DNA from 2 places in the Paenibacillus sp. WG02 genome. Region 1 is predicted to be linked to the other one. Evidence: riboswitches for the same ligand, from Rfam matches in the RefSeq annotation. Region 1 holds a riboswitch; the other holds the start of a gene.
The links. A riboswitch is a leader RNA that binds a small molecule or an ion and turns the genes downstream of it on or off. The one in region 1 is predicted to bind cyclic di-AMP.
Positions count from the first base shown of each region.

Region 2: it holds a riboswitch for cyclic di-AMP, as region 1 does, so the genes downstream of both, ACBP55_RS36625 (C40 family peptidase) here and ACBP55_RS07135 (stalk domain-containing protein) in region 1, are expected to answer to the same signal.

Region 1 covers NZ_AP036016.1:1,485,982-1,493,261, forward strand. The annotation lists gene ACBP55_RS07120 (GNAT family N-acetyltransferase) at 1-12, shown strand, start outside; gene ACBP55_RS07125 (DHH family phosphoesterase) at 158-1,366, shown strand; gene ACBP55_RS07130 (hypothetical protein) at 1,449-1,619, shown strand; gene ACBP55_RS07135 (stalk domain-containing protein) at 1,789-2,580, opposite strand; cyclic di-AMP (ydaO/yuaA leader) riboswitch at 2,585-2,737, opposite strand; gene ACBP55_RS07140 (hypothetical protein) at 2,900-3,190, shown strand; gene ACBP55_RS07145 (PspA/IM30 family protein) at 3,217-3,849, shown strand; gene liaF (cell wall-active antibiotics response protein LiaF) at 4,024-4,686, shown strand; gene ACBP55_RS07155 (sensor histidine kinase) at 4,734-5,795, shown strand; gene ACBP55_RS07160 (response regulator) at 5,850-6,497, shown strand; gene lepB (signal peptidase I) at 6,524-7,072, shown strand.
Region 2 covers NZ_AP036016.1:8,079,242-8,086,521, reverse strand. The annotation lists gene ACBP55_RS36655 (methyltransferase domain-containing protein) at 1-595, shown strand, start outside; gene ACBP55_RS36650 (hypothetical protein) at 848-1,033, opposite strand; gene ACBP55_RS36645 (hypothetical protein) at 1,395-1,670, opposite strand; gene sugE (quaternary ammonium compound efflux SMR transporter SugE) at 1,742-2,062, opposite strand; guanidine-I (ykkC/yxkD leader) riboswitch at 2,152-2,253, opposite strand; gene ACBP55_RS36635 (FAD-binding domain-containing protein) at 2,372-2,506, opposite strand; partial or broken gene ACBP55_RS36630 (hypothetical protein) at 2,520-2,624, shown strand; gene ACBP55_RS36625 (C40 family peptidase) at 2,735-3,211, opposite strand; cyclic di-AMP (ydaO/yuaA leader) riboswitch at 3,215-3,353, opposite strand; gene ACBP55_RS36620 (hypothetical protein) at 3,521-4,339, opposite strand; gene ACBP55_RS36615 (M1 family metallopeptidase) at 4,446-6,446, opposite strand; gene ACBP55_RS36610 (hypothetical protein) at 6,595-7,122, shown strand; gene ACBP55_RS36605 (YwhD family protein) at 7,253-7,280, shown strand, end outside.

The DNA of each region.
Region 1 (7,280 bases):
GATTTCTTTTAAAAGATGAAAAAAGACGGTACCCGTGGCAAAACAATGGGGCCGTCTTTTTTTACGAGATTATGTCGGAGAAGCGCGCCATTAACACCGAATAAAGTGACTTGATCAAGGGTAGCCTAATGGAAATCATTAGCAGGAGGGTGTGCCCTTGTATCATTTGTATACTCATAATGATCTGGATGGAGTAGGTTGCGGTATAATAGCTCGATTAGCATTTGGTGAAAAGGTAGAAATCCGTTATAACTCTGTTGGAGGGTTGAATCTACAAGTAAACCGTTTTTTAGAAAAATCAAGAAAAAAAAGCCAATTGTTTATCACCGACTTATCCGTGGATGAAACGAATGAAAAAGGACTTAACGAGTTTGTGAAATCAGGTGGAAAAGTAAAACTGATTGATCATCATAAAACCTCGCTTCATTTAAACAAATATCCGTGGGGAATGGTTCAGATCGCGTATGAAAATGGAAAACTCGCTTCTGCAACTTCTCTATTTTATGAGTATCTGATCCAGAACGGATTGTTGAAGCCAATGAAAGGATTAGATGAATTCGTCGAATTGGTCCGTCAGTATGATACATGGGAATGGGAACAGAATGAATACATCAAGGCTAAGCGATTAAACGATCTCTTTTATCTAATTTCCATCGAAGAATTCGAGGAAAAAATGGTGGCTCGCATTCAGAAAAGTGAGCAATTTGCGTTTGACTCCTTTGAAGAAAAAATTTTGGATATGGAAGAAGAAAAAATTGAACGCTATGTGCGCAGAAAAAAGAGAGAAATCATCCACTCTCGTATAGATGACCATCATGTAGGGATTGTTCATGCGGAATCCTATCATTCTGAACTTGGAAACGATTTGGGCAAAGAAAACCCTCATCTGGATTACATCGCAATCATGAATATGGGCGGTAAAAAGATAAGCTTTCGAACGATTCACGATCACATCGACGTCTCGGAAATTGCGGGTCTTTATGGAGGAGGAGGCCATGCGAAAGCATCCGGTTGTTCAATGACAGAAGAAGCTTATCAATTTTATGTTGCGAAGCCATTTCCAATGGAACCCATTCGCGCGGATGCAAATAAAAATACATTTAACACGAAAAATTCTGTGTATGGATCACTTTATGAGAATAGAAATGAACAGCAAGTGTTTATTTTTCCTTCTGGAGGCAGATGGGAAATCGATGTGGATGGGGTCGAATCCAACCAACATTTTTCTACTTTTGAAGAGGCAGAACGTTATGTTAAAAGGGAGTATGCAGCTTGGTTAGTTCGGGACGAAACGTATGTTTCATTCCTAATGGAGCATATGGCGGCAAGAAAAACTAAAACCCTCGAGGGTAGTTCAGTCATATAAAGAGCAACGCCAGTTCCAGATAACTGGGATAAAATGCAAGCCGCCTTCTCATACTAACTATGAGACAATGGAGGTGAATGCAATGCCCAAAAATGACGCCGATCCCAAGCATGACCGCGAAGATAACAAAGCAGATAAGAAAAACAATCAGCAGAATAACGCTAATTTCATGGAAGAAGCTCAAACGCTATCGAGCAACGAGGCACCTGATTACGTTCCAAGTTTAAATGGTATCCCCAAAAATCAAGTTTAAGTAACTACTGCAGGCTGCTCTTCTCGTCACTAGTATGATGGGAGAGCAGCCTTTCTAGTGCAATATTAGCAGAAGGAGGTGCGTGGATGAGCCCTTCCACCATAAATAAAAAAAGCTGATTTCTTGAGAATATAATCTCAGAAACCAAGCTTTTTTTTATTTCAGCCGTTTAATTGGATAGCTTGTACACTTTAATGGTTTGGATACCAAACTTTTGCAAGGATTGCTTGGATCCTGGGATAAAGATATCAATACGTTTTCCTTTGATTGCACCGCCAGTATCTGTTGCGTAAGCATACATGCCGCCTGCAGGGAGGCCATTGAAATTATAACCTTCTATATAGAGCTTAGACCCTAGAGGAATCACCGACGGATCTACAGCAACGGTTCCAATACCTAATGGATTACCCATATAATCGATAGCTCCGTAGCCGCCATTTTCAGATGGATCTGCTGAATAGGCAGTAGATTGAAATAATTCATAATCTGGCGCGTGCTGATTGCCATCTTTACTTAGAATAGCTAATTTGCTGCTAGCGTCCCACTGAACGGGAATATTGGATGCTTTGCTTAAGAACCGAAGAGGCACGTATACGCGTCCATTTTGGAATTCTGCATGTGTGTCCATCTCGACAGGAGTGCTATCGATTTTGGCTTCTTTTTGTCCCGATACTAAGGTGATCGAATGTTTGTTGTTATTTAACGTGACTTTGATCTCATCGCCTTCTTTTTGCCACTTCACGTCATAACCAAGCTTCTCCGTTACGAAACGAATCGGTACTTGGGTAGCATGATTGTCATCCAAAAATGGCTGAGCATCCGGAAATTGAACAAGCTCATCATTGACTTGCACTTTCACATCCATCTCAGCGGCATGCGCCGAAAATGGGGAAAGAAAGCCTCCTGCCAACACTGTTAAAGACACAGCAAGGCTAGTTAACCCTTTAGTAATTGTATGCAATTGGTAATCCTCCTTCAATGAGCCTTCGAGGTTAGTTGACGGGTTCGGGAAGAAGGTTCTCCCTAGTCTGCTCCTTTGAAGAGCAAATATTCACCCCATGTAAATCGTCCCCCGTACCGGCACTTTGTCTGTGCACCGGACTCGGCTTCAAATAGTTTAGCATTCGAGGCTCTGTGGGACAACGGCCAAAATATGGATGGAGGTCTTAGAAGGTACTGGACTTAGGTCTAGGTACAAAAACAGTCGCGAGTCCGTTTTGACGAATACCGGTTTCAGGTACGATAGAAGCATGAAGAATACGTGAAGGGCGGTAAGCAGAATGAGTATGGATCGATCGAAAGGGTTGGCATTGGTTTTAATTACGGCAGGTATACTTATTTCTCTGCATCAGTTGGGCAGTCATATTCATTTAATGGGATTATTATTCCCAGCAGCGATGCTTGGATTAGGCTATGTAGGCATTAAGAATGGGAAGAAAATAGGATGGTTTATCGCCGGCTTAGGCGGCTTAATTTTGACCATTAAACTATCAGGCTTAATCGCGATTGCATTCGCAATAGGTTTAGTGATGTATGGTTTTCATTTGCTGAAGAAACGAAATGAATTTTAAATCTTAAGAAATGGGGGTGTAACTTCATGAATATATTGAATCGCATTGGCAAAATGGCGGAAGCTGCATGGCAAGAAACGGCCGGCAAGCTTGAGCATCAAGAACGGGGAAGCAGCGTGATTGAGAAGCTGGAACAGCGCTACGAGGAGGCGCTGCAGCGGACTATTGAGCTGCGACAACACATTGTGAACGCAGAGGAGATGGCGCAGCTGCGCGGCGAGCAGGCCGAGCTGGCGATGCGCGCCGGCGATGAGGAGCTCGCGCGGCTAGCACTCTTAGAGAAGCAGCGCGAGGAAGTCGCTTGCGAGCACTACCGCGCGCAGTATGCGAGCAGCCAGGACATGTGCCTGGCGCTCGCGGATGAACTGCGCGGGCTGCGTGCAGGGCACGCAGCCGAGGGGGCTCGGGTGCAGCCGCCGGGCAGCGGGCTGCACGGGAAAGAGGCTCGCGACGCATGGCGCGAGCTGGAAGTGACCGGCCGCGAGCTCGGCCGGGAAGCGCTGCAGGGGCTCCGCGAAGCAGGCCGCCTGTCGCAAGAGACGCTGAAGGAAGCCGGCGGCAACCTTCAGCAGGAGCTGCGCACGCTGCGCGGCAAGCTCCAGCAGGATTGGCAGCAGCATCGCTCCAGCGATGACACGGACCCTCGCGGCAAGAAATAGCCGCGAGTTTTCCCTCCAGCGTCTAGTAAATAGGCGCTGGAGGGCCCTTGACCTCCATGATTCATGCGGAAGCCTTGCCGCGCAAGGATTTGCATCTTGGAGGTCGTCCATTCTTATGGTATGCTAGGAATCTATATGAACTAATTTTAAAAGTCAGCCAGAGGAGGTGCAGCGATGGGAGAAGAAACTAAAAGCAACCGTAACCGCAATACAGCACTAGTGCTGATTGGAGCCGGTCTTTTTTTGCTTCTAGATCATACAATAGGCTTTTTCCCCATTCTTGCCATTATCCTCATCTTGCTAGGCATTCATCGGGTCCGTTCACGCAAAGAGCGCAAAGGTTATGTACTGATCGGTATAGGGGCAGTGATTTTATTCGGTGATCACATTACTATCGTGTTCTCTATTGTTTTAATTTCGCTAGGTTTGTTTTTCATACGATCGAAACAAGTACACAAAGACGACACGTACATGCAGAAGCAGAAATTGGTGGATAGCGTCCGTTTAGGCCGTGAGCCTTGGATTTTGCGTAACAGTTCAACTTGGTACATTATTGGAGAGACCTACATTGATCTTTCACTTGCGATATTGGAGCAAAAGGAAACCACTGTCATCCTGCAAGGCGTTGTAGGAGATGTAGATATAAAAGTACCGGAAGATATCGGTGTCGCTGTCACAGCATCCATCTCTTTCGGGCAGATTCAAGTTGCGAATGAGCGCGAGTCAGGAGTTATGAACAAGCTGATCTGGCAGTCCCCTAACTATGACCTTTGCGATCACCGCGTGAAACTTGTGCTTTCTTACATCGTAGGAGATATCAAAATCAAAGTATTGTGAGAATGCGCTTAGGCACGCGTAAAGATCTCGAGGAGGTTCATTATCCATTGGACGGCTATAAACGACGATTAACGAATATGATATGGCGCAGCATGAGTGAATCGATCATCTTTAGTTTCGTTGTGTTTGGCGCGATCATTTATTTTTTGAATTCACGCAATCTGATTGTGCCTTTTACGAGTTGGCAAGAAGGCGTTAAGTTTACATTCATGGCGATTCTGGTTATTGGCGGAATTGGTGCTGTGTATGGCTTCTGGAATAGCAACCGAATTACTCGGAGGCTGGAGCCAATGATGGAGACGATGATTTTGCTCGAAAAAGGGACGTTTGCCCGTGGCGGTTTCCAGAACGGTGAAGATGAAATCGGGCGTCTGGGTGATCAGTTAGGCCGTATTATGAAGCGGTGGGAAGAGCAGGTTACTTCTCTACAGCGCTTATCTAATGATAATGCGGAGCTTGCGGAGAAAGCTAAGCTGTCTGCCGTGATTGAAGAAAGACAGCGATTGGCGCGTGAGCTTCATGATGCGGTGAGCCAGCAATTATTCGCAATATCCATGACGGCAACAGCTGTAGGGCGTACCTTGGACAAAGATTTTGAGAAGGCTAAAAGGCAAATTCATCTCATTGAGGAGATGGCTTCTGTTGCTCAATCGGAAATGAGAGCCTTGCTTCTGCATTTAAGACCTATTCATCTGGAAGGGAAACGACTGTCGGAAGGACTTGTCGAACTCCTGAAGGAGCTTGCGGCTAAAGTGCCCATGGCGATTACTTGGGATATGGACGAGGATATCCGCTTGAATAAGGGGATTGAGGACCATTTGTTCCGTATTGTACAAGAGGCGCTTTCTAATGCTCTGCGTCATTCTAAGGCAAATAAGCTGGAAGTGAAGCTGCTGCATCGTCCTGATGGTGTTCGGCTTGCGATACGCGATGACGGAGTGGGTTTTGAATTAGATGCTAAGAAGCTTACATCGTATGGTATAGTGTCCATGAAGGAGCGGGTTAATGAAATTGGCGGCTCTGTGGATATCATAACAGCACCTGATAGAGGTACGCGTATCGAAATTCGTGTGCCAATATTAGCTGCTGAATATGCGGTTGAAAGTTAATTCATTACTATAGATAGCTTGAAGAAAATAGTTTTCTATCGAGAGGAGAAGCAAATGGACGACGCGTTGATTAAGGTTTTGCTTGTCGATGACCACGAAATGGTCAGGATCGGACTCGCGGCCGTACTAGGGACAGAGGATGGAATTGAAGTGGTCGGGGAAGCTAGCAATGGTCAGGATGGCATTCGGCTAGCACAGGAATATCGACCGGATGTCGTACTCATGGATTTGGTCATGGAAGGCATGGACGGTATCGAGACGACAAGGAAGCTGCTGCAACTTTATCCAGATTGCAAAGTCATTGTGTTGACGAGCTTCTTAGATGATGAGAAAATGTATCCTGTAATAGAAGCGGGGGCATTCAGCTATTTGCTCAAAACGTCACGCGCCTCCGAAATCGCTCAAGCGATAAGAGCTGCGGCTAAAGGGCAGTCCATTCTGGAGTCTCAGGTCGCCTCCAAGATCATGAATCGCTTTCGCCAGCCTAAGCCGGCAGCTGAGCCGCATGAGGAGTTAACTGATCGAGAGATGGAAGTGCTTCGCTTGATTGCCAAAGGTAAATCCAATCAAGAGCTAGCGGATGATTTATTTATCGGTGTGAAGACGGTAAAGTTTCACGTCACCAATGTTCTGGCCAAGCTGGGTGTAGAAGATCGAACACAAGCCGCCATCTATGCATTTAAACATGGTTTGGCTGAGTAGCAAATAGTCACAAGGGAGCGATACGAATGAATCTATTAAAGCAAATTTGGAGCTGGTTTGGTTCCATTGCCATTTCGTTTATTTTAGTCGTATTTCTTGGTGTTTTCGTGTTCCAATCCACGAAGGTGATGGGACATTCCATGGATCCGACGCTGCATGACAGTCAACGCGTGTATGTATCAAAGCTGTCTCATACGTTTAATTATGAACCGAATTATGAGGATATTGTCATTATAGACTCTAGAGTCGATCTTAAGAGAACATTCAAGAACGACTTGTTAGACAGTCCTTTGCTCAGTTTATTTACCAATGGTGATGATAAACATGTCTGGATTAAACGGGTGATTGGTAAGCCGGGCGATCAATTGGAGCTCAAGGACGATAAGATGTATCGCAACGGCGTGCTGCTTGACGAGCCTTACATTAACGAGGCAATGAGAGCCAATGGGAATAAGAAATGGACGGTGCCTGCCGATCATATTTTCGTGATGGGAGATAACCGAAATAATAGTATGGATAGCAGAGTGATCGGATACATCCCGCTTGATCATGTATTAGGCAAGAAGCTATTCTAAAGAAAACGGCCCTCTGGGTGAGCATGCATGTGCATGAGCTCATTCGAGGGTCGTTTTTATCTTCGTAGATAAGAAAGTATAAGTTTTATACTTTTGCTTCGCATCTACCTTGACAAACGCACTCGTCCTGAAGGACGACGGAGTCGTTTATCCTTGACATAATAGAAAGTATAAGTTTCGAGGTATAGCTTAAGGGTATCCCCTTTCT
Region 2 (7,280 bases), 1.9 Mb from region 1:
CCACCGGGAGGATGCTGAATTCCAACAAGAGCTTGCCCTTCTGGCCGAAATGATTAGGAAGCAGGTGGAAGGTCGCAACGTTCTTGAAGTAGCCTGCGGGACCGGGTATTGGACCGAAATTGCTGCGAATACGGCTAAGCACATCTTAGGTGTTGATATTCGTCCTGAAGTGCTCCAAATTGCTAGATCGAAGCCTTGGCCAGCTTCCAATGCAGTATTTGTTCAGGGGGATGCGTACCAGCTCTCCGAAATGACTGGGGCATTCGACTTTGGTCTTGCCAACTTCTGGTTTTCGCATATTCCGAAGAATCGGATCGAGTCATTTTTGCAGAGTTTCCACCAACGTCTAGGCACAGGTGCCCGCGTCTTTATCGCTGATAATGTTTATGTACCTGGAAGAGGCGGAGAGCTGATAACGAATGAACATAGTGAGGATACCTACAAAAGACGCGAACTAGCTGACGGATCCATGCATGAAATTATCAAAAACTACTACTCGTATGAAGAACTGAACGATATTTTTAAGCCTCTATCGCAGCATTTACGCATATTTGTGGGAAGCAACTTCTGGTATGTTAGCTACACAGTTGCTTAAAGAGTATTAGGTGAAATATTCCATGTCTATCTTTCGCAAATAGAGAACTTGTCGGAACCGAAGATATTGCTCTTTTCGCGCCAGTTGGTAGCACTTTTCTATGGGATTCCATTTCAGGCTTGAATCGCAGACGTTGCTAGAAGCTTATATGATAGTGTAGATCGCTTATTGGTGGCAATTGATCGAGATAAACATTAGAAAAGCTTAGTCAAGGCCCTGCGGCGGCTTTCTGACTAAGCTTTTTCCATATGATTATTTATTATTTTTATTTTCATTTTGTCGTTTTTTCATGACATTATTCACTAAGTTTTGAGTTGCGTCTTGTGTGGATTCAGCTACGTTTTCAATGGCGTTCTGTACATAATTCGTTGCGGATTGAACCCCGTTTTTAAAAATACTCGTTTTGTTTACATCAACGTTATTCGTATTGTCAGACATCGTTCATACCTCCAATGATAGTCTTGAGAGACAGTCGATTGATTCATTATGCTTTCTCACATCTGGTAGACATACTCCAAAAGTTGATTTTAGAGTTAGTTTTCATGAGGTAGATGAGCTATAGCGGTTAGCGATGTTGTATTTTATACAACAATTCACACGCCAAAAGGCTATTATGCACCCTGAAGTTGCATTTTGTGCAACATTTCGAGCCCATTTGTAGCGAAATGGCCAATATTGGACCAATTGTTGTACATTATGCAACAACGAGGGGAGAGAGGCGAGATTTAGGCAGCAATTGTTGCACTTATTACAACAATCGACGGTCTCCTAGATGTAATATGTGAACTCTCGTTTGACATTACCTATTGATCTTATCGTCTTCCGTAGTCTCGTTTAACTCTTGCTCTGCATCCATATCAGCTGCAGCATCGAAGACATTTTCCTTTGGCACCTGAGTCATATCTTCCTTTTGCTGTACCCAATAACCGACGTTCCGGTACCAGTACTGAAACGAATCATCCAATTGTTGCTCTCGGTTGCGATCCTCGTTAACATCGGAATCAACTTCTAACCCCTCCCCGAGAAACACGTCATTACGAATCTGTTTTTGATTGATATCATCAGATGTATTCACGTTGAATTTCCCTCCTTGTATGGATTAATCTGCATAGATAGGGATCGATTTATTCAATTGTTATTGAACTCTTAATGTCCAGAAGTAAATTTAAGGCCGAGAACGCCAACTAAGATCAGAATCATGAACAAGATCCTTGTTAAACTAATGGGTTCATCTAGAAAAAGGGTGCCGATAATAATCGCACCGACAGCGCCAATTCCGGTCCAAGCCGCGTATGCCGTGCCGATGGGAAGAGTTTTTGTTGCTACCGCTAAAAAATAGAAACTCACAATCATCCCTGCGATCGTGACGAGGGAAGGAACTAAACGTGTAAAACCATTCGAAAATTTCAACGAGATCGCCCATAGTACCTCAAATACACCTGCAATAACGAGATATAACCATGCCATGATGAGTCACTCCTCCTAAATTTCTTATACGTACCTATTATGCCGCAAAAAAAAGAAAAAGCCTGGAAGTTATATCGCTAAAGCGATATGACTCCCGGGCTTTTTCCCCTCCGTGACACAGCGTATTCGCTGCGTGTTTTCCCTTGGACCAGTCTGGCGATGAACGCCACGGAACCCTAGAAAACGACATGCCGTTATTATAGAATGGCTGACATGCGATGTCAAGTTACAAGAATTAGCATGTTGGGATAACTACTCTTGCTCGCTTCTCAGTACTCGCTTGTAGATCTCAATGGCCATAGCTCTCGACTACTTCAAATCAACAATGGCGTGAGGCTGAGGGAGATGGATCGTCTTATCACTCAATCCAGCTAACTGTGGCAGCCATCTGCGAATGTACTGTCCACTTGGATCGTAGGTGACCGGCTGCGTGACCGGATTCATGATGCGGAAGTAGACCAAGAACCTACTGTGTCCTTTCACGTTAGGCGAGCAATATTTTCGCTATAAGCTAAACGATTACGATAATACACTTAACCGCGGCGGCTGGCTCTGGTGCGCAGGAACATAGCGGTAATCATTCGCAGGATGTCTCCGAAATGAATAAAAGCCCTGAAAGCTGCTCATTCGAGCGGGGCTTGTCTGGGCTTTATTCATGAATCGTACAGTAATTTACTTGGATTCAGCAGTTAATTGGTTGTAGATATCATCCCACAGAACACGTCGGGCTGATACATACCGCTTCGCGTAATAAGATTGGCTAAGTTTGTTTTTCACGATACCTTCATTGGATGCAGAGTGAACGAATTCACCATCTCCAAGGTAGATACCTACGTGAGAAATACCTTTGCCGCCGCTAGTGTCAAAAAACACAAGATCACCTTTGCGAAGATCCTTTTTGTCAATCCAGTAGCCTTCTTTATTCTGAGATGCTGAGCTATGCGGAAGGTCAATGCCGAATTTGTCGAAAACGTATGCGGTGAACCCAGAGCAATCAAAGCCTCTAGTTGTCGTTCCCGCATCTCTGTACGGAATTCCGAGCAATCCGTCAACCGTTTCATCCAAAGTGGATTGTGACGCAGACACACTTCCTAAACCTACACTCAAAAACAAAACAAGACTAAAAACAAGAGCAACAATCTTTCTCAACTGCTTGTCTCCTTCCGGTGCCTACGAGGTTAGCTGGAGGGTTCGGTTGAAGGTTCCCTATGATCCCTGTCTTGCAAGATCAATTCACCCGGTGTGGTTCCCCCGTTTCCCCAAGAAATGAGGAATTCGGCATGAAATATTTGGTTTTTTGATGCTAGTCCTTGTAATTCGTCATAAATATTTAAAATCCTCCTTTTCTATGAGTCTACTCATTAAAATATGCAAGTTTATTAGGGAAATAAACAAAAAAAAGCCCCTTTTGCAAGGGGGGAGAAGAAAATGTGCTAATATCAGCTTATTTATATGCACTTAGCCGTTCATTTTGGCAGATAGAAGCTGATATTGGGAAGTTATGGCCCACATTTGGAAGAAAATGTGGAATAGCGGGAAGAGCTGATAAATGATTAGCGCTACCAGACCTGCCCATATGTAAGTTGCTGTGACTGTGACCCCTGCCAATAGTCCCGAGGCAAGTAGGAGGATGAGCGCAAGCCCGATAATAGGAAGCAAACTGCGAACGAAAGTGATAACTGTGGACAAAATGCCAAGTTTGGCTGCGATCGCGAACTGCACATACATAAAGAGCAGATGTAAGAGAAAGCCATAGACCAGCAAGCCCAGAAGCCAAGGCAGCAATTGGAGGGCTGCTTGCTCATATGATGTGGTATGTGCGAATTGCCTCTGCGCCTTGGGAAACAGCCAAATGAGCGGCAGCAGGGAGAGCGAGATTCGGACGACATATGCGATTAGGAATGGGAGCATGAGCTCCTTGATACCTCGGAAAAAGCGGTAGCCGGCATTTTGCTGGGAATGGGTCAGCGAATAGTAGACGCCGCTATTCAACATGGGGGTGAGCAGCATGCGCATAACAAGTAGAGCAGCCAGCCACCAGAGATAAGGATGGGTAAGATCGGTTTTGACCAGTTGGAACTGCCCTTCTGCTAGAAATAGCTGCAGCGCTTGCTTCGGCTGATCGCCACCTGGATAGCGGTGCATGAGAGGGACGAGAACACCCTGTACAAGCTTATACAGCAGGATGCCCCAGCCCATCTGATACAGGAACAAGACGATCGTGGCGAAAGGTTGCCGTAATGCCGCCCTGAAGCCAGACTTGATATAAGTTGCCACAGTTGTCCCTCCTAAGAGTTTTCCGTAGGAAAACTTTCTTCGTAAGCATTAGCTGAGTTTTGCTTTAGCAAAACTGGCATCGTAAGCATTGGATAAGCCTAGCCGCTTACCAAGCGACCCAGCCGAAAATGGCTTGCAGGAATTGAATGATACCGAGATTCCAGCGGATTTTCCACTTCGTATCCACTTGGGTTTGCATAAAATTATTAATATGTTTATTTTCCAGCACGAGCGAGTAGTTAGGATCAATTCGAACCCAGTCTACAGGAGTCTTGTGGGTAAGTTTGAACTCGATACTGCTTTCTTTACCATCCCACGTTTTATCCAGCACAGTGCCATCTGAGAAATGGAATTGGATTGGCACCTCGGGCGAATTGCCGCCTTTTTTGGAGATGAGAACAGTACTTTCGTAGGACTCTGCCCCTTTGCTGCCCACGGATTTGACGCGAATGCTCTCCACGGTGTAATCCATCATCATGGCGCCGTAAACATATTGATTGAAGAAATCATCCCACTTCGTTTTGGTCACTTCTTCGACAACGTTCTGGAAGTCCTTCGTAGAAGGATGTTTAAATTCCCAACGTAGGAAGTAAGTGCGCATAATTTTGTCCATCGTTTTGGTGCCAACCTGCTTCTCAATGGCTTTAAGTACGAGCTTGCCTCGTGTGTACACATTCTCTGCGTATTGATCATGTCCCGCATAAGCCCACGAGTTCTGATTCAGGGTGTGTGGAGAGGTAATAAAGCTGGATTCGACAGGTAAATTAGGGGATACCCCGTACTCCGATTCCATGACCTTGTCCTCCGCATAGGAGGTAAAGCCCTCATCCAGCCAAGCTTCTTCGAATTCATTGCTTGCTACCATTCCATAGAAGAACTGATGTCCAATCTCATGAACAACGACACGTTCTAGCTCTAGATCAGGTTTCTTGTCGCTAGCATCCCACGACGTTACCAAAGTCGGATATTCCATACCGCCTACACCGTTGCCTCCTGGGGGAGGTACGACAATCGAAAGGGTCGAATAGGGGTACGGTCCGTACCATTGGCTGTAGCGGGAAAGTGCCTTTTTGGCGGCATACATATAGCGGTCCTTCAAGTCCTGATGATTGGGATCGAGATAGAGCTTAATCTTGACCCCGGGTATTTGTGCGGTCGAGTAGGGTTCTTCCACATAAACGAAATGAGGCGATGCCGACCAAGCGAAGTCATGCACATCATCGGCATAAAATTGGTACGTCTTCATCCCGTTGTCGGTCACAGCGGGCTTAACCGGGAAACCGGTAGCTGCTACGATGTAGTTCGCTGGCACTTGAATTTTCACGTCATACATCCCGAAATCGGCATAAAATTCCGAATTTCCATGGTACTGGTGGAGATTCCACCCCGGCTCCGTACGTCCTCTTGTGCCAACACGCTCATAGGCAGCAACTTTAGGGAACCATTGTCCGGCCATGACGAAGTCATCCACATAGCCCATTCTTGCGAAGGCGGATGGCAGCTTGACGAGGAATTCCGTCTTGATCGTAACCTGCTCCCCGGCACCTACCGGTTTAGGCAGCGGGATTTTGAGCAGCGTTTGATCGTCCTTGTTGCCGTCATCGGGCTGCACGAACGCCATGCGCATAGTGAGATCCTCACCGTCAACCGTTTTCACAGAAAGCAACTTCATGCTGCCACTGCTGTCTGCCTTGGCCTCATCTTCACGCAGCTTACCACCTGATTCGCGCATAAACGTCGTTTTCTTTGAGGCAAAAGCATTGGGATACAAATGGAGGTAAAGCTCTTGTACAGGAACGGTTCCTGGATTTTCCCAAGTCAACGTTTGCTGTCCATTGAGCTGCCTCGTTTCGGGCGTGTAAGTAACGCTCATGTGATACTCCGCAATACGATAGCTAAGCGCTGTTGGCGCTTGCTTCTCTAATGGCTTACCGTTATCTGCAGGCTGCATGTCCGGCGCAGGAGCAGACTTTTCATCCTTAGAGACGACTGGAACGGCCAATTTACTTGCAGATGGGAGCAAATTTTCAGACAGCAGGACAGTGCCTGCTGCAAGGAGCATGACAACGAACCATTGAACCTTGCGGTTTTTGAATAGAACACTCATGATATCCACCCCGCCTAAACAAGCATCTACAGCATGTATATGTAGACAACCTAGGGAATATTTCTGAGGTTGGAAAAGAATTGTTAGAAGGAGGGGGAACGAAGTGGCTAAACAAGGAGTCTATAAGGTATAAGGGGTGTGGAAATTGATGAATAAATTTAGAAAAGTGATCGTTGTTTTGAGCTGTTTCGTTGGTCTGATTGTTCTCATCACTGTGCTTTCTCAATTTTCATGGTTTCCTAAAGCAGTTAACGTACAATCTCCGGAACAGGTTACGCCGGCCGCGGAGCTTGATAAGGCCAAGGTAAGCCCGCTTTTTCAAAGTGGCAGCTATCAATTGCAGGGTGAGAAAGGAAAGATCGGCCTCCTGAGTCCAGGTGGTTATAAGGTCAATACGCCTAACAAGTATATGTGGCACATATGGAAACAAGGCGAGCCTTTGCAAGGGAAGAAATTCCGCGTTGAAGCAGTAAGTGTTGCAACCGGAGAGAAACAGCAAGTGCTCCTGCTGAACGGAGCCTTGGTCGAGGAAATGAATTGGCCGGGAATGGCACCGATCAATGGAGCGGATGCGGGGTTCCCCGTGCTGATGAGGTTTGATGATCCGGGATTGTGGCGTTTGGATGCTTTTATAGATGAAAGAGCCGTCGGAAGTATCACGGTAGAAGTGAAGTAGCGGAGCTGCAACCAGCAAACCGACTCCAAGAGCGCCACCAACAGCAACCAGCCCTTGTTCTGGAGGGTGACTTTAGCTACAATGAGAGCAAAGCGTCATTTTAACATTACGAAGACTGGAAGGTGCCCTCATGGAAGCGGATAAAAAGAAGCTGGCCT